DNA from 2 places in the Weissella coleopterorum genome. Region 1 is predicted to be linked to the other one. Evidence: predicted binding sites of a transcription regulator. Region 1 holds the regulator's gene; the other holds the start of a gene.
The links. Region 1 encodes HrcA, which represses chaperone genes, less so after heat shock. Its sites were predicted from a motif close to TTAGCACTCNNNNNNNNNGAGTGCTAA; they were not measured.
Positions count from the first base shown of each region.

Region 2: the regulator HrcA is predicted to act here: its motif matches at 1,413-1,439, upstream of G7084_RS07405 (ATP-dependent Clp protease ATP-binding subunit).

Region 1 covers NZ_CP049888.1:1,039,479-1,049,309, reverse strand. The annotation lists gene G7084_RS05390 (GGDEF domain-containing protein) at 1-710, shown strand, start outside; gene G7084_RS05385 (C40 family peptidase) at 808-1,695, opposite strand; gene G7084_RS05380 (heavy metal-binding domain-containing protein) at 1,901-2,242, opposite strand; gene dnaG (DNA primase) at 2,479-4,272, shown strand; gene rpoD (RNA polymerase sigma factor RpoD) at 4,303-5,436, shown strand; gene hrcA (heat-inducible transcriptional repressor HrcA) at 5,781-6,803, shown strand; gene grpE (nucleotide exchange factor GrpE) at 6,819-7,409, shown strand; gene dnaK (molecular chaperone DnaK) at 7,451-9,274, shown strand; gene G7084_RS05350 (DnaJ C-terminal domain-containing protein) at 9,369-9,831, shown strand, end outside.
Region 2 covers NZ_CP049888.1:1,458,709-1,468,539, reverse strand. The annotation lists gene larD (D/L-lactic acid transporter LarD) at 1-161, shown strand, start outside; gene G7084_RS07415 (sugar O-acetyltransferase) at 263-883, shown strand; gene rpmF (50S ribosomal protein L32) at 1,070-1,243, shown strand; gene G7084_RS07405 (ATP-dependent Clp protease ATP-binding subunit) at 1,544-3,610, shown strand; gene G7084_RS07400 (GNAT family N-acetyltransferase) at 3,725-4,021, shown strand; gene G7084_RS07395 (dCTP deaminase/dUTPase family protein) at 4,183-4,722, shown strand; gene radA (DNA repair protein RadA) at 4,725-6,095, shown strand; gene G7084_RS07385 (PIN/TRAM domain-containing protein) at 6,125-7,249, shown strand; gene gltX (glutamate--tRNA ligase) at 7,327-8,823, shown strand; T-box leader at 8,886-9,092, shown strand; gene pheS (phenylalanine--tRNA ligase subunit alpha) at 9,155-9,831, shown strand, end outside.

The sequences.
Region 1 (9,831 bases):
TACTTCAAGTGACCGCTGTCTTATTTTTTGCTAATGCTTGGTGGCTAATGTTGAGTTTGTCAGAGGACGTTAGTATTATGTTATACATCGCCTTAGTTTTGAAATTTATTTTCTTTATCAGTATTATTTTGGGAATCAATCAGATTATCGTTAGGCGTTGGCAAAAGTATCAACAAATGATGGATGAATTAAATAAAGACTTTTTAACAGGTATTTTCAATCGCGAGGCTTTTGACGAAGATTTTACAACCTTGTTTATAGAGAGCAATCAAACAAATTTTGATTGGACCTTTATTATGTTTGATATTGATAATTTCAAATCATTTAATGACAATTATGGCCATTTAATGGGCGATGAAGTTCTAAAGGAAGTTACTAAGACGGTACAAGAAACTTTAAATCATAGTTATATTGGCGGAAAGTTATATCGCTTAGGTGGAGAAGAGTTTGGTATCTTGATCCGAAAACAAGATCATGAACGAATTGAACAATTAGTTCGCCAGATTGGGTCAGAAATTCATTCGATTGATATTAAACGAGCTGAATTTGATGTGCGTTTATCAATTTCCATGGGAATGACGATGTTTCGAGCTGATTCAGATGCAAATGTACGCCAAATTTATGATCGGGCTGATGGATTTGTATATTATTCGAAGCAACATGGTAAAGATGCACTCACAGATGAAGGTAATTTAATTCATTTTGAATAAATCAATAAAAAGCTTTTAATCTAGTTAATTTAAAAACTAGCATTAAAAGCTTTTTTAATTTGGATGAATTAAGTTAAGTAATTTTAGAAACCTGGCACTAAACTTCACGTTGAACATAACCAGGCTTAAATAATGCTTCCCACGTTAATGTTGAAGAAGTCTTAGGATTAACAAGTTGATTAAGCCGCGTAATCGTCACACCGTTTTGTGAAGCCGCATCGTGGAGAATAAAGTTCCCGCCTAAATAAATGGCAACATGCTGGCGCTCTTCCGAGTATCCATCAGGTGTCACTAGGAGGTCTCCTCGTTCCTTGGTATCCCAAGTATGGGAAGTCCCAGTTGTGGCAAGTAGGGAAGTTCTAGTATAAGCCTGAACTACAAGTGGTTGTCCGGCTTTGCGATAGAACCAAGATACAAACGAGGAACAATCAAAACGATTTTTAGCAATATCAGATTGCGTCCGACCACCACCATAGACATATGGGCTCTTACCAACTAATTTAGAACCAGAGGAAATAACTTTTTCAATGATGGAATTGTCTGATTTCAAATTAGAGGCAACGTGTTCATAAGCCTGAATGGCATCATCAGATCCATCTTTGGTAAAGTAATAATAATTATCATCAAGCTTCTTCAAGCCATGCACCATTTCACCGTTATGTGTATTAAAATAGTACTGTTTATTATCTAGAGTTTGTAGCCCTGTCAGCTTTTTTTGAGTATCAGCATTTAAGAGATAAGTTTTAAAGTTGATGGTTTGTAACTCCACCTTGGTACCGTTAGCAAGGTGATACTGCTTAGAATCACCGTGAATGGTAAAGACCTGAAATTTAAATAGACAAAGCAACGCAATTAAGATTAATAGTAAGAAACCAATCCATTTAAAAAGAAGGTTCTTACGTTTAGATTTATGCTTTTTTTTCGGCCTCTTTTGAGGCTTTTTACTATACCGGGAACTTCTTGAGGGAAATGATTGACTGGTCATCAGAGACCTCCACTGAAATATTTATGAATGTTATCTATAAATAAATATATTAAACAAAATTAATTAATGGAAACTTAATTTAAATTCTAAAAATCTATTAATTATATAATTTACGGAATATTTACTAAATAAATTATATTAATAGATATATTAAAAAAACACAATCCTTTAATGGAAGATTAGCCGTTGGACCGGACCTGCCATTTTAATTATTAGTGGATGTTAAATTTTTAATTTTAACCGCTGTACCATAAGCAGTAACTGAATCGCCCATTGAAGCCGAAGATGAGTCGAAGCGGAACATGATGTCGGCGTCGGCGCCTAATTCTAGAGCATGTTTCCGCATTCTTTGAATAGCCTCTTCACGAGCAGTATCCTGAAGTTTAGTATAGCCTTTGATTTCTCCACCCACAACAGCTTTTAAAGCTTGACCTAAGCTGGAAAAGACGTTTCTTGAGCGGGTTGTTAACCCAAAGACCTCTCCTAAATTCGCAGTGATTTCATAATTAGCAATTTTTTCTGAAGTAACAACGATAATATTATTCAAAATAATCTCCTTTTAATAGCGTTCAATACGGCGGAATACTTGATATTGTTTGAATTAAAAAAAATGATGAAAAATTAAGGCGAGGCAACGGATTTAGCCGGTAGAAAATGTTGACAAAGTATGATGATAAATGTCATACTTAAGGTTGCTTATTTAGTGTAAAAAAATGAGGAGGGGTCATCATCGCAATCTCAATTCCAGATGAGTTAGTCGAAAATATTCGGCAAAGTGTCAACATTGTTGATGTGGTTAGTCCATATGTTGCTTTAAAAAAACAAGGACGCAATCTCTTTGGTCGTTGCCCCTGGCATGAAGAACGTACGCCATCATTTTCTGTCAATGAGGAAAAGCAGATTTTTCACTGTTTTTCTTGCGGGCGAGGTGGCAATGCCTTTACATTTTTAATGGAAAAAGAAGAGTTATCATTTCCACAAGCAGTGGCTAAGGTTGCTGATTTAACGGGAATAGCGCTCGATACTGCGTACACAGCGACACAAGATGAAAAAGTTCAAATTCCCCAACGTCAACGCGATCTCTTAGCATTGTATGAAGAGGCAACTAAATTTTACCATTATTTGTTAGTCAATGCTGCGTCTGGCGAAACAGCGCTACAATATCTCCATCAACGCGGACTCGACGATAATACGATCGATGCGTATATGCTAGGATATGCCCCAGAAGAAGATGCACTTTACAATTATTTTAATGAAAAAAAGATTGATTACCAGTTGATGCGAGAGTCGGAGCTCTTTATTGTTTGGGATGATGGTAGCTTGCATGATCGATTTGTTGATCGGGTCTTATTTACGATTAGAAATAAGGGCGGCGCGCCAATTGCTTTTTCAGGACGTCGTATGTCAAGTGATGACACCATCGCAAAGTATATGAATAGCCCGGAGAGTGTCCTCTTTGATAAATCGGAAGAACTATTTAATTTTGACCTAGCTAAGACGACTATTAAAAAAAGTAAAGTTGTAATCTTGTTTGAAGGATTTATGGATGTTATCGCAGCTTTTCAGGCGGGAATTCACAATGGGGTTGCATCAATGGGAACGAGCTTGACAAAAGCTCAGGTTCGGCGACTGAATCAAAATGCAGAAGAAATTCATGTGGCCTATGACTCTGATGCAGCGGGTCAAGCAGCCACCCATCGGGCGATTGAACTGATTGATCAAAATAGTTCATTAAAAACTAAAATTATTCATATCCCAGACAACCAAGATCCGGATGAATATTTACGAAGTCAAGGGATTGATGCGTTTCAAGAAGTTTTAACTCGTAATTTAGAAGATCCGGTCGCATTTAATTTGAATTATCTACGTCAAGATTTTGATTTGAGTAACCAAGGAGATATTTTTAATTATCTTGAGCAGGTTTTACCAACTTTAGCGCAGGTTAAAGAACCATTAGTGCGGCAAACTTTTGTTCAACAATTAGCGACGGAATTTAACGTTAGTAGTTCAGGTTTGGAAGAACAATTACGTAGTTTAATGTTACAAAAACAAGTGATTAAAAGAGGCCCTGAGTCATATATTGAACCGGAACAGGTTATAGTAGACCGACCGACGTTGTTCGAAAGACCCGCCTTATCACGAGTGGAGCAAGCTGAGCAAATTTTACTGACTTGGATGTTGAAACGCCAAGATGCGTGGTTAAAAGTAACTAGTAGTTCGGATTTTCATTTTGTTGATGTCATTTATGAAACGCTGTTCTTATTAGCAGATGGATTTAAACAAAAAAAACAAATTCAAGAAATCAAAGATTGGGCGGAATTTATGGATTTCGTCAAGGAGCCAGAACTGGTTCGCGTGCTTTCGCAGTTGAATCAAATTGACGATGCATTGATGCAAGATCTTGAACAAGTGGATGAGTATGTTAGCGTACTTTTAAATCAGGCACCATTGGAAGAGAAGATTAAACAAAAACAGCGAGAATTATTAGAAGCGAAACAAGTTCATAATGAAGTTTTGGCCACACAGTTAAGTTTTGAGGTGCTAACTTTATTACGGGAAAAACAAGCTAAACAATAATTATTTTTGTCAAATTAAGGAGTATATAGTATGCCAAAAAAAGTAGAGCAAACTGATGTGGAATTCGATCAAAAAGGCTTTGATAAAGCAATCAAGGATTTGGTTAAAGACTACAAAAAAGCAACGTCAATTAAAGAAGATGAGTTACATGAAACTTTAGTTAAACGTTGGAATTTAAATGCACCGCAAATTGATGAATTATATGATAAAGTGGAAGCGGCTGGGATCTCAATTGTTGATGAACAAGGTGAGCCAGCCGCGCGTGCTTTGAATAATCAAAAAAATGCCTTAAGTGAAAAAGAATTAAAACAAGCTGCTGAAGCTCCGACTGGTATTAAGATTAATGACCCGGTCCGGATGTACCTTAAAGAAATTGGTCGGGTAAGTTTGCTAACCGGTGAAGAAGAGGTGGCATTGGCTGAGCGGATTGAAGATGGGGACGCCAGTGCGAAGCAAGAATTGGCTGAAGCAAACTTACGTTTAGTTGTTTCGATTGCCAAACGTTATGTCGGTCGTGGAATGCAATTTTTAGATTTAATTCAAGAAGGAAATATGGGATTGATGAAGGCCGTTGAAAAGTTTGATTACCGAAAAGGATTTAAATTTTCAACCTATGCAACATGGTGGATTCGTCAAGCTATTACCCGTGCAATTGCGGATCAAGCCCGAACGATCCGAATTCCTGTTCACATGGTTGAAACGATCAATAAATTGATTCGGATTCAACGTTCATTGCTATCTGATTTAGGACGTGAGCCAACGCCCGAAGAAATTGGGGCTGAAATGGATATTGCAACTGAAAAAGTTCGCGATATTTTGAAAATAGCTCAGGAACCAGTTTCATTGGAAACTCCGATTGGGGAAGAGGATGATTCTCATCTTGGCGATTTCATTGAAGATAATGAAGCAATCTCACCAGCAGATTCTGCGGCATATCAAATGTTGAAAGAGCAATTAGAGTCGGTCTTGGACACTTTAACGGACCGCGAAGAGAACGTCTTACGGCTTCGGTTTGGTTTAGAAGATGGTCGGACGCGAACTTTGGAAGAAGTTGGTAAGGTATTTGGGGTTACTCGAGAACGAATCCGACAAATTGAAGCAAAAGCGTTACGAAAGTTGCGCCATCCAACGCGTTCAAAGCAATTACGAGATTTCTTAGACTAAATTATTGTTCGTAATGTTACTGCGAACATTGAAGTTACAACTCAAATTAAAGCAACTTGCTTAAAGTGATTTTCATTTAGTGCTAAAATCTAAATGAATCCGGGAGCAAGTTGTTTTTTATAAGTTGATATTTTAAAGCAATTTTATTTCGGATGAGATCAAAAAAATTTAAAATATTAGAAGATGGGTAGACCTATTTCTTGGAAACCCTTAGAAATTAGCTCTTTTAGCACTCTTCAAATATAAGTGCTAAAAAGGTTGACATTCATTTTTAGACGTGTATTATTATAGATGTTAGCAAGAAGAAAGATCGAGTGCTAATAACCAAGAAAGGAAGAATTGCGATGTTAACAGAACGGCAAAGAATCATTTTAAATGCGATTATTGCTGATTACATCCGATTTGGAAAAGCTGTTGGCTCAAAAGCTTTGTTGGTTGATATAAATCTACCGGTTAGTTCGGCGACAATTCGAAATGAGATGGCACAGTTAGAAGGGCAGGGATTGATTCAAAAGGAACATACTTCTTCTGGACGAATCCCTTCTCAAGAGGGTTACCGTTATTATGTTGATTATTTAATGACGTCCCGTCGGTCTTCTCAAGAGGAACGGCAACAAATCTATCGCACCTTTAGTCGGAGATTTCAACAAGTTGATGATTTGTTAATTCAAGTTACCAAATTTATGGCGAATATCACAGGATATACCACCATTGCGTTGAAACCAGCTACCATTGATGTAAAACTTTCGGGCTTTCAACTGATTCCAATTGATGGGCAACAAATTATGGCGGTCTTGGTCACTAGTAATGGACAAACTGCCAGTCAAAGTTTCCGACTCCCTAAGGGAACATCGATTGAAGAATTAGAGATGATTGTCACGTATATTAATCATCAATTGGTTGGTCGTCCCATTCGAGAAGCACTACAGAGTTTAAGCGGTGATCTACCGCTAGACTTAGAACGAACAATTTGTTCGCCCCAAGCCTTCTTACAGTTGTTTGGAGATATGCTCTCGCAAGCTATTCAAGATAAGGTGTTTATTGGGGGGAGCTTGAATGTGATGGACTTTACGACTGATAACGATTTAAAGGATATTAAGGCGCTTTACCAATTGTTAGATGATCCAGAAGAAATGCATCGAATTATTGGCTCCGCAAATGAGGGTGTTTTCGTTCAGATTGGTGAAGAAAATACGAATGAAATTTTAAAACCTTATAGTTTAGTTTCAACGCGGTATCAAATTCCAATGCATGGCTTTGGAGAGTTGGCAATTTTAGGACCGACAAATATGCCCTACGCTAAAATCGTAACCATTTTGAATGAAGTACGCCAAGCAGTAGTAGAAGAATTACAAGAATATTATTAGAAAAGAGGTGTTGGTATGGCCGAAAATAAGGCGGAGCAAGCAACGTCAGTTGACGAAGAATTATTGGAAGCAGTTGATGAAACAGACCATCAAACTGATAGTGAAACAATTGCAACCGATGCTGATGTTTCTAATGATGAGAATTCGATCGACGTAGATCCGTTGCAAGAATTACAAGCAAAGTATGATGCATTGGAAGACAAGTATTTGCGAACTAATGCTGAAATGCAAAATATGCAAACTCGTTTTGCAAAAGAGCAAGCAATTTCATTAAAATATGCAAATCAAAAGTTAGCGAAAGATATTCTACCAGCGCTAGATAATTTGGAACGAGCAATTAATGTTGATGCTAATGATGAATCTGCTCAACAGATTAAAACTGGAGTAGAAATGGTTTACAAGACTTTGAATAGTGCATTGGCAGATAATGACATCAAAGCGGTCGGCGTAGTGGGGGAAGATTTTGATCCTGAAATACATCAATCGGTTCAAACTCAGCCCGCAGATGATCAGCATCCAGTTGATACGGTGGCGCAAGTTTTGCAAAAAGGTTACTTGTTAGCTGATCGAGTTGTACGACCAGCGATGGTTGTTGTTTATAACTAATTGTTAAAGATAAAATAAAAAAATAAATCGAGGTAATTAATATGTCAAAGATTATTGGTATTGATTTAGGAACTACAAATTCAGCTGTCGCAGTGATGGAGGGAGGAACTCCCAAGGTTATCACGAATCCTAATGGTGGACGGACAACGCCTTCTGTTGTTTCGTTTAAAAATGGTGAAAGTCAAGTTGGTGACACTGCTAAGCGTCAAGCCATGACAAACCCAGATACTATTGTGTCAATTAAGTCACACATGGGTGAAGATGGTTATAAGGTAACCGTGGCTGGAAAAGATTATTCTCCAGAAGAAGTTTCAGCGATGATTTTACAATATATCAAGCAATATGCTGAAGATTACTTAGGTGAGACAGTTGATAAGGCGGTTATTACCGTTCCAGCTTACTTCAATGATGCCCAACGTCAAGCTACTAAGAATGCCGGTAAGATTGCTGGTTTGGAAGTGGAACGTATCATCAACGAGCCCACTGCGGCAGCATTGGCGTATGGACTTGATGACTTGACTAAGGATGAAAAAGTCTTAGTATATGATCTTGGTGGTGGAACCTTTGACGTTTCTATCCTTGAATTAGGAGATGGAGTCTTTGAAGTTTTGTCAACGTCAGGAGATACACATCTTGGTGGTGATGACTTTGATGAAAAGGTAATTGATTGGTTAGCTGAAGACTTTAAGAACGAAAACGGAATTGATTTGAAGCAAGATGCTTTGGCAATGCAACGTTTGAAGGAAGCTGCTGAAGCGGCAAAGAAGACTTTGTCACAAGCTACTGAAGCGCAAATTGACTTACCATTTATTGCTTCATCAGATAATGGACCATTACACATTCAAACAACTTTGACTCGTGCTAAGTTTAACCAATTGACACGTGATCTTGTTGAGCGGACTAAGGCTTCAGTTGAAACAGCCTTGAAGGATGCTGGGTTATCAAATTCTGAGATTGATCAAGTAATCTTGAATGGTGGTTCAACTCGTATTCCAGCCGTTCAAGAATTCGTTAAGGATTTGACTGGTAAGGAGCCAAATCACTCAATTAACCCTGATGAAGCGGTTGCCTTAGGGGCAGCGGTACAAGGTGGAGTGATTACTGGTGATGTTAAGGATGTTGTTTTGCTTGACGTGACACCATTAACACTTGGAATTGAAACAATGGGTGGTGTCTTCACTAAGTTAATCGATCGTAATACAACGATCCCTACTTCAAAGTCACAAGTCTTCTCAACTGCTGCTGATAATCAACCAGCTGTTGATATTCATGTTTTGCAAGGTGAGCGTGCGATGTCTGCTGACAACAAAACATTGGGACGGTTCCAATTGACTGATATTCCGGCTGCTCCACGTGGAGTACCACAAATCGAAGTTAAGTTTGACATTGACCGAAACGGAATTGTAACTGTTTCTGCCAAGGATCTTGGAACACAAAAGGAACAAAAGATCACCATCCAAAACTCAGGATCATTATCTGATGAAGAGATTGAAAAGATGATGAATGATGCCAAGGCCAATGAAGAGGCTGACAAAAAGCGTAAAGAAGAAGTCGATTTGCGTAATGATGTCGATCAATTAATCTTCTCAGCTGAGAAGACTTTGGAAGATACAGGGGATAAGTTGTCAGCTGACGATAAAAAGCCGGTTGAAGATGCTTTGACCGAATTGAAGTCGGCTAAGGAAGCTGACGATTTGGACCAGATGACAGCAAAGAAGGAAGCCTTGGAAAAGGTTTCTCAAGAATTAGCAGTTAAATTGTATCAACAAGCTTCTCCTGAACAGGAAGCAGATGCAACTGAAAATAAGGCTGATGATAACACTGTTGATGGTGATTTCGAAGACGTTTCTGACGATAAAAAGTAATTGTAATTACTCTCGTGAGGGACGGATGCCATTAAGAATAGGCGTATGGCCTATTCTTATACATAAAAAATAAAAAATGGAGGCGGTTTTCCTCATGAATAATACAGAATTATATGAAACGCTAGGCCTGGATAAAAATGCATCGCAAGATGATATTAAAAAGGCATATCGTAAATTATCAAAAAAGTATCATCCAGATATTAATAAGGAGTCCGGGGCTGAAGATACTTATAAGAAAGTTCAAGATGCTTATGAAACCTTAGGGGATGAAAGCAAGCGAGCTTCTTACGATCAATTTGGAACTACGGGTGATCAACAAGGCTTTGGTGGTTTTGGTGGTCAAGGTGGCTTCGGTGGTGGTCAAGGTGGATATTCTGACTTTGGGGATATCTTTAGTCAAATGTTTGGTGGTGCTTTTGATCCGAATCGGCCTAGACAAGGTTCAGACTTGCAGTATCGTTTAAACTTATCATTTGAAGAGGCAATTGCCGGTTTAGATACTGAAATCGAATATAATCGAACTGGATCTAATGGTCAAAGTGAGCATAAAAAGGTTA
Region 2 (9,831 bases), 420 kb from region 1:
ATTTAGCGCGTGATATGGGTCCTCGAATTGCGCATCGGTTGCTACCTATTAAAAATAAAGCTGAATCTGATTGGCAATATGGAGTTATCGTTCCTGGAATCGCACCATTCTTGGGCGCAGCAGTAGCGGCATTATTTGTTAAATATTTTTTATCTATCTAAATTTTTATAAATCAAGACAGTATTTAATTTAAGCGCATACATGGACTCTCGAATATGCTATAATTTGTTCGTATAAATAAATTAGGAGATAATTTATCCAGATGAATAAACACATGCAAGATCCTGATGTTAAAAAATTAATGCAAAAAGATGTTTTTAAAAAGGTTGATGATGGTGATTGGTACCAGTATGGTCATGAACCACAGTTACAAGCGATCGTTAAAAAAAGTGCCCAACAGATTCAAAAAATTAACCAAATAGCGATTGAAGATGATCGCAAAGCGACCGACCAATTACGTCAGTTTTTGCCGCATCTTGCCGCAGATGTTGATATATATTTTCCGATTAATTCAATCGAATACCCTGAAAAATTATCAGTGGGTTCGCGGACGTTTATAAATGCAAATTTACAGATTTTAAGTGCTGGGCAAGTAACTATCGGCCAAGATTGTTTTATCGGTCCAAATTGTCAATTGTATACGCCGAATCATCACCCTTCAAATCCGAAGCTCCGTCGGGCAGGTTGGCAATATGACTTACCGATTAAAATTGGAGATGATTGCTGGTTTGGTGGATCGGTAATTGTTTTGCCGGGTGTCACAATTGGCGATAATGTAGTGATTGGAGCTGGGAGTGTGGTTACCAAAGATATCCCAAGTCATACCATGGCGGCCGGAAATCCAGCCCGTGTCATCAAACAAATGCCCAAAATTCAGGAATGAGGGTTGAATGTTGAATTAACCATGTTAGAATGGGATAAGTGATGTTCAGTTATAGCTTTTTTGTTGATTGTTATCTTGACAAAATATAAAAAAACATGTAAATTAGAACAGTTGAAAAATAATCGATTATTAATTAATGCTGCCTCCTCAGTTTAGGCTTGGTAGCGTAAAAAGGAGGATACAACTATGGCAGTTCCAACACATAAAACTTCAAAGGCTAAGAAGCGTTCACGTCGTGGAGGACGCGGTGGAATCCAAACCACTGCAATCCACATGAACGAAAATGGTGTTTACGTACGTAACCACCACGTAGCCGCTGATGGTTCATATAAGGGTAAGCAAGTTATCGAAACTAAGTAATTTTAGTTGATAATTTAAAAGATAGAAGAGCTGATGAATTTTTAATTCGTCAGCTTTTTTTGTTGGTATTAACGATGAAAAATGTGACATGGTCAAAAAAATATATTAAAATAAGATTATAACAAAATGTTATTTAACACAGAAAAACATTAGAAATTCCGTAAAATGACTTGCACTCTATATGGTATAGTGCTAAAATAATCATGTAAGGTTAGGAAAGGTCAAAATTAAAATTAAAGTATGTGAACGCGGTGACCTTTAAACTCATAAGAATAATTTAAAAATAGGAGGATATACAATATGGCAAATTATGACCCATTTAGTTTCTCGAATTTTGATGATATTTTTAATGCGATGAACGGAACCAATGACACAGCACGGCAACGAGCGCAAATGCAGCGGGCGCAGATGCAACGAGCAGCACAAGAACAAGCTAGTCGGCAACGACAGGCTGAAGTGGCTGAAAATCAACAAAATGAAGGTTTATTAGAACAGTTTGGAATTAATATGACCGAAATGGCTCGTAAAGGTAAATTTGATCCAGTAATTGGTCGTGATGATGAAATTCAACGAGTGATTGAAATTTTGAATCGACGGACGAAAAATAATCCCGTTTTGATCGGAGAGGCTGGAGTTGGTAAGACTGCAGTTGTTGAGGGCTTAGCACAAGCAATCGTTGATGGACAAGTTCCCGTTAAATTACAGGGTAAAGAAGTAATACGTTTAGATGTTGTTTCAATGGTGCAAGGGACTGGTGTACGTGGACAATTTGAAGAACGAATGCAAAAGCTAATGGAAGAAGTTACAAAACGTGAAGATGTTGTTTTGTTTATTGATGAAATCCATGAAATTATGGGAGCTGGTTCCGCCGGTGAAGGTGGAATGGACGCTGGAAATATTTTGAAGCCAGCATTAGCTCGTGGTGAATTCCAATTAATTGGAGCAACTACATTAAATGAATATCGACAAATTGAGAAGGATGCGGCGATTGCACGACGTTTCCAAACGGTTCAAGTTGATGAACCTAGTGCAGAAGAAGCGCTTCAAATTTTGGAAGGAATTCGAGGACGTTATGAAGATTATCATAAGGTTAAATATAGCGATGATGCTTTAAAGGCTGCAGTGGAGCTGTCAGACCGGTACATCCCTGAGCGCTTCTTACCAGATAAAGCCATTGACTTAATGGATGAAGCAGGTTCCCGAAAAAACTTAGCGATTAAGGTGGATGATCCAAAGAAATTAGAAAATCAAATTAAATATGCAGAAGATATGAAACAACAGTCAATTGATGCAGAAGATTATGAAAAGGCCGGTTATTGGAAGGCACAGGTAGAACAACTCAACCGCCAGAAGCAAGCGGCGCATGATTCGCAACCTGTTGATAGTCAAGTGCAGACAATTGGGGTTGATGACATTCAAAAAATTGTTGAAGAAAAGACAGGGATTCCAGTTGGTGATTTACAGAATGCCGAACAAAAGCAATTACAAAACTTAGCGGATAATCTAGCGGATCACGTGATTGGTCAAACTGAGGCTACTAAGAAGGTAGCGCGGGCCATTCGACGGAATCGGGTGGGCTTTAATAAAGCCAATCGACCAATTGGAAGCTTCTTATTTGTTGGTCCAACTGGAGTTGGTAAGACTGAAACTGCTAAACAATTAGCTAAAGAATTATTTGGAACAACTGATAGTCTAATTCGATTTGATATGTCGGAATATATGGAAAAACATAGTGTCTCTAAGTTGATCGGAGCGCCTGCCGGTTATATTGGTTATGAAGAGGCGGGTCAATTAACAGAAGCTGTTCGGCGGCATCCTTACTCATTGATTTTGCTAGATGAGGTGGAAAAAGCACATCCTGATGTAATGAATATGTTCTTACAAATTCTCGATGATGGGCGTTTGACTGATGCCCAAGGGCATACAGTATCATTTAAAGATACAATTATTATTATGACTTCAAACGCTGGAACGCAAAATCATGTTTCAGAAGATGAATCTGAAATTAAGCTGATGGATCGTCTTGCACCATACTTTAAACCTGAATTCTTGAATCGATTTGATGGTATTGTAGAATTTAATGCGTTGACTAAGTCAGACTTGATGAAGATTGTACGATTGATGTTAACAGATATGAATCAAATGATTGCCCCAACGGGATTGACCATTGAGGTTGATGAGAAAGTTCAAGCTAAGTTGGTCGATTTAGGTTATGATCCCGCAATGGGGGCGCGACCATTACGTCGAGTGATTCAAGAACAATTAGAAGACCAGATTGCCGACTTCTATTTGGATCATCCAACAGAACATGAGCTAGTAGCACACTTAAAAGATGATAAAATTGTTATTGAGAGTGCTAAAAAATAATTAACTTGGTTGTGTTTAGATTATTAAATATTAGTTATGTAAGAAAATAGCTTTAATTTGAAATTTAATTAATTCAAGTTCGGATGACTTTCCTGTTTTGAAAGGTGGTGTGAAATGGAATTTGAAATTGAACCAGGACGCTTACTTCACCGTAACGAGCAGGGAGAAATAGATGCTGAGCTAATTTTCTCGGTTATTGAAGATGGACGAGTTTGGTCGATTGATTCGACCAATGTTGCTGTACAATTGCGGGGCCAAGGAGTTGCTGGTGCCATGTTGACGCAACTTTTTGAGATGGCACAGCAAGAGCATAAGTTATTACGACCGGTGTGTTCGTATGCTAAAAAGAAGTTCTTTGTTACGCCGGAGTATCAAAAAATCGAGTGGCATGATGGTATGCCTTTAGTGTAAATTTAATACTATTTAAGCGTCCTTTTAGGAGGACGCTTTATTATTTTTAAAATAGCAGGCGATATATATTTTATTAAATCTTAAAATCTGAGATAGATAACATTATTTTGGTTAAAGTTAGGTATAATAAGAAACAGACAATTTATTTAGGAGGATTGATGATGGGGAGAAGCTTTGCAATTGTTGAAAAGTATCAAAAAGCCGATTTGAAATTACCACAAAGAAGTACTAAGTTTGCTGCGGGGTATGATTTTCAAGCTGCTGAAGATTTTGTCGTACCATCAATTTGGCGGCACAATGTACTACAAGTGATTTGGTCAATTTGGCGTCAAAATCGAGTGACTGATGAAGCGTATCAAGGCGCTCATAAAGATTTTAAACCAGTTTTAGTACCAACTGGAGTGAAAGTTTATTTAGAAGATGACGAATATTTGATGGTAGCCAATCGTTCATCGAATCCATTAAAACGTGGATTAGTCTTGCCTAACGGGGTGGGAATTATTGATGCTGATTATGTAGATAATCCTAGTAACGAAGGTGAACTGTTCATTCAAATGACTAATTTTGGTCTACGTGATCTGAAAATTAAAAAGGGTGAGCGAATTGGGCAAGGTATTTTCATGAAATATTTAGTGACTGATCAAGATGCTCAAGACGAAAAGAATGTTCGCCAAAATGGCTTTGGTTCAACGGGGGTTTAAAGATGGCAAAAGCGAAAACCCATTTTGTTTGTTCCAATTGTGGTGACATTTCACAACGCTATTTAGGACGTTGTAGTAATTGTGGTGCTTGGGGCACTTTGGTGGAGGAAGTTGTACCAAGTGATAAAGTTGATCGAAAAAATCGAGTAAATTTAGCCGGTCAAGTGGCTAAAGTTGAGCGACTGAATCAAGTTGCGTTAGAAGAAGTTCCACGAGTTAAAACTAAAATTGAAGAATTTAATCGTGTTTTGGGGGGTGGAATTGTTCCCGGATCAATGGTCCTGATTGGTGGTGACCCGGGAATTGGTAAGTCGACCCTTTTACTCCAAGTTTCAGGTCAATTAGCTGGTCAAGGCGTGGTTTTGTACGTTTCCGGCGAAGAGAGTGCCGCACAAATTAAACTGCGGGCCGAACGATTAGGGGTCGAAGATGATCATAATTTTTTGATTTATCCTGAGACTGATATGACGCAAATTCGAAAAGCCATTGATGATTATGGACCTGAGTATGTGATTATTGATTCGATTCAAACGATGCAACAACCAGATGTCAATTCAGCGGTTGGCTCGGTGGCTCAAATTCGGGAAACAACTGCTGAGCTACTTCAAATTGCCAAAACGAACGGGATCACCATTTTTGTGGTAGGGCACGTAACCAAAGAAGGGGCCATTGCCGGGCCCAAAATTCTTGAGCACATGGTGGATACCGTTCTCTATTTTGAAGGTGATAATCAACGAAGCTATCGCTTGTTACGGGCTGTTAAAAATCGATTTGGATCAACGAATGAGTTGGGTGTCTTTGAAATGCAACAAGAGGGCCTGACAGAAGTGTTAAATCCTTCGGAAATGTTCTTAGAGGAACGGATGGAAGCGACGACTGGTTCGGCGGTAGTGGTTGCACTTGAAGGAACGCGACCGATTTTAGTGGAATTGCAGGCCCTGGTGACCCCGACGGTCTTTGGGAACGCCCAAAGGACTAGTTCGGGAATTGATCGAAATCGAGTATCATTAATCATGGCAGTGTTAGAAAAACGCACAAACATGTTGTTACAAAACCAAGATGCGTATGTTCGTGCGGCTGGGGGTGTTAAGCTGAATGAGCCAGCGGTTGATCTAGCTTTGGCAGTGGCGATTGCTTCAAGCTATCGTGAAGCTGAGACCCGCCTTACGGATGCATTCGTAGGTGAAATTGGTTTGACCGGTGAAATTCGGCGCGTACCCCATATTGAAGAACGAATTACTGAAGCACATAAGTTAGGTTTCAAACGTATTTTTATTCCCAAAAATAGTTTGAAGAACACCTTGCATGTGGAAGGAATTCAAGTAATTACTGTAAAGACTCTCCGTGAGGCCTTGGATCTGGCGTTGAGTTAGTTAATAAACAGACATAGGAGGAAGTTGACATGCGCAAAAGAATTATTCAATTAGCGTATATCCTCGGTGGTGGGGCACTTGGAATTGCCTATCTACCGGACCTGTGGAATTTAATAGGTTATTCACATATTTTATGGATCAATAATCCAGTTTCAGGATTTATCCTTGGTGCAATTATTTTTTACCTATTGAGTTTATTCACATGGTCATTTTTTGATCGTTTGCTAAGGGGGGTGGAACAAACCTTAACGGAAGAGCCACCACTTAAATTATTATTGGGGAGTTTAGGAACAATTATTGGGTTGGCGCTCGCTTTCTTAGCAACGGCACCTCTACGGAGTATTCCTAACCTATTCTTCAATACTGGAATCCCATTGTTGGCCATGATTGTTTTAGGTTATTTGGGTTATCGTATTGGGACGGGAAGAATGGATGAAGTTTATCACTTCATGACAAGTCTAATGTCACGCCTTCGGATTCGATCAACGCGAGGGAATTCTGAAGAAACCATCGTCAATGAACCACTGGATGAAGCTAATTTTCATCATTATAAAATTTTAGATACTAATATTTTGATTGATGGTCGTATTTTGGAATTAGTCAAGACGGGTTGGATTGAAGGAACGTTATTAGTGCCAAATTTTGTCTTGTATGAATTACAATACATTGCAGATGCAGGTGAACCGTTAAAACGAGTCCGCGGACGGCGGGGCTTAGATATCTTAAATGAGTTGCGTGATACACAGACGATCCCTCTTGAAATGTGGGACGGTGACTATGAGGATATTAAAGAGGTCGATGAAAAATTAATTCGGCTCGCACAGGAATTGGGTGGTGTTTTGGTGACCAATGATTATAACCTAAATAAGGTCACCACATTTCAAAATGTTGAGGTTTTGAATTTGAACGCGTTAGCCAGTGCTTTACGTGCCCAAGTAGCGGTTGGCGATCAATTACAGGTAGTTTTGGTCAAGAATGGGCGGGAACGCCAGCAAGCAATTGGTTATTTAGATGATGGAACCATGGTAGTGGTAGAGGATGGGAAAAAACATCTACAACAACACGTTAAAGTAGAAGTTACGTCCAGCTTGCAAACTGACGCCGGTCGCATGATCTTTGGTGATTATTTGGCGACGGTTGCGCTTGAAAAGTAAGCGTGAATAGCGTAAATTAATATTGTTTTGGAAATTGTTGAGATTATTAAAAAATTAATTAAAGAAGGTAGAATGGAATGACTGAAGCCACAGATAAAAAAGTACGGGTACGATATGCCCCTTCACCAACGGGTTATTTACACATTGGAAATACGCGAACAGCTTTGTTTAATTGGTTGTTTGCGCGGCATTTTAACGGTGAATTTATCATTCGAATCGAAGACACTGATACATCAAGAAATATAGATGATGGTGAAGAATCACAATTTGATAACTTAGAATGGTTAGGGCTTGATTGGGATGAATCACCCCGTAATCCCGGAAAATATGGACCCTATCGTCAGTCTGAACGGTTAGATATTTATAAACGATATATTCAAGAGTTATTAGATCGTGGGTTAGCATATTATTCTTATAAAACTTCAGAAGAGCTTGAGGCTGAGCGTGAAGCGCAAGTAGCCGCAAAGCAAGCGCCACATTATGTTTATGAATATGAAGGAATGAGCGATGCTGAAATTGTTGTTGCTCAAGAAGCGGCCCAAGCAAAAGGGTTACCTGCAGTTGTACGTTTCCGTGTTCCTAAAGAGCAACTTTTTGCGTGGGAAGACCTTGTGAAAGGGCATGTGGAGATTGGTGCGGAACAAGTGGGTGGCGATTGGGTAATTCAAAAAGCCGATGGTATGCCAACTTATAATTTTGCCGTAGTTGTGGACGATCATTTGATGGAAATTTCGCATGTTTTACGTGGGGATGAACATGTTTCAAATACACCTAAGCAATTGATGATTTATGAAGCATTTGACTGGGAAGCACCTGTTTATGGGCACATGACGCTGATTTTGAATGCAGAAACTGGTAAGAAGTTGTCAAAGCGTGACAACAATGTGATTGCTTTTATCTCGCAATATCGATCAATGGGTTATTTACCTGAAGCTATGTTGAACTTCATTTCATTGTTAGGTTGGTCACCAGTTGGTGAAAAAGAAATTTTCACCAAGAAGCAATTGATTAAAATGTTTGATCCAGCACGATTATCTAAATCACCCGCTAAATTTGATAATAAAAAATTGGAATGGGTTAATAATCAATGGGTTAAAAAGATTGATGAAGGGGTCTTATTTGATAAATTAATCCATGAATTAATTGATGCCAAGTTGATCACATCGGCTGAATTAACAACGGAAAAATTGCAATGGGTTCGGCGTGTCATGGCACTCCATCAAGATGGAATTTCATACACATCGCAAATTGTTCCTTTGGTTAAACCGGTTTTCTTTGACTTAACGACGAAGGCCGATTTAGGGGAAGATTCGATGGAATGGATGGAAAAAGACTACGTTAAAGCACTTTTGACGCGTTGGCTAGAGATGCTTGAAGAGATGCCTGTTTTTGATGCCGGTTCGATTGTGGCGTCAATTCGGAATCTACAAAATGAAACGGGTGTTAAGGGGCGTGATCTATGGATGCCATTACGAATTTCGGCTTCACGGGTCAATGAAGGTCCAAACTTAGGTGATGTGATGGAATTGTTAGGACGTGACACCTCATTGAAAAATATCCGTGAATTTATATAAGCGAATGATTATTGATAACAAGTTTCCTTGTATTTTAAAAGGAAGCTTGTATACTTTAAGTTGTAGAAACTTTGAACGGTCTAGTAGATTTTAAATCAGGATTTAGAGAGCGACGGATGGTGGAAAGTCGCCTTGATTAAGATTGAATTTCAGCCGGGAGTTGATTAATTGATAAGATTAATCCGGGTCATTTCCGTTAATGAATGCCGTAAGTGTAGTGATTTTACCTACAAAACTTGGGTGGTACCACGTTAATTAACGTCCCTTTGGCTTTTTGGCCGAAGGGACGTTTTATTTATAAGCGAGTTCGATAAAAAAGAGGAGTGTGAAAATGAGTCTAATTCAAGATTTAGAAAAATTACGCCAACAAGCTTTGCAAGATATTGATGAAAAAAGTGAAAATGCGCAGGATCTACAAAATGCTCGGGTTAATTGGTTAGGTAAGAAGGGTTCGTTAACTAATATTTTACGGGGAATGAAGGATTTAACGCCCGAAGAACGGCCCACGGTTGGTTCGATGGCCAATGAAATTCGAGATGTCATTTCAGCTGCCATTGCAGAACGCCAGGCTGAGTTTGAAGCTGCCGCTTTAAAATATCAATTACAAAAGGAAACGCTCGACGTGACTTTACCAGGGCGTAAAGTCAAGCAAGGTCAACCCCATGTTTTACAACAAATTATTGATGAATTAGAAGATCAATTTATTGGAATGGGTTATCAAGTTATCGCCGGACCAGAAGTCGAACAGGATAAATATAATTTTGAAATGATGAATTTACCAAAAGATCATCCTGCTCGTGATATGCAGGATACCTTTTATATTACATCTGAGATTCTAATGCGGACTCAAACTTCACCAGTCCAAGCACGGACTTTAGAACAACATGATTTCACGACAGGACCTTTGAAAATGATTTCGCCAGGACGAGTTTATCGCCGTGATACGGACGACGCAACACACTCGCATCAATTTCATCAGGTCGAAGGGTTAGTCATCGATCGTAATAT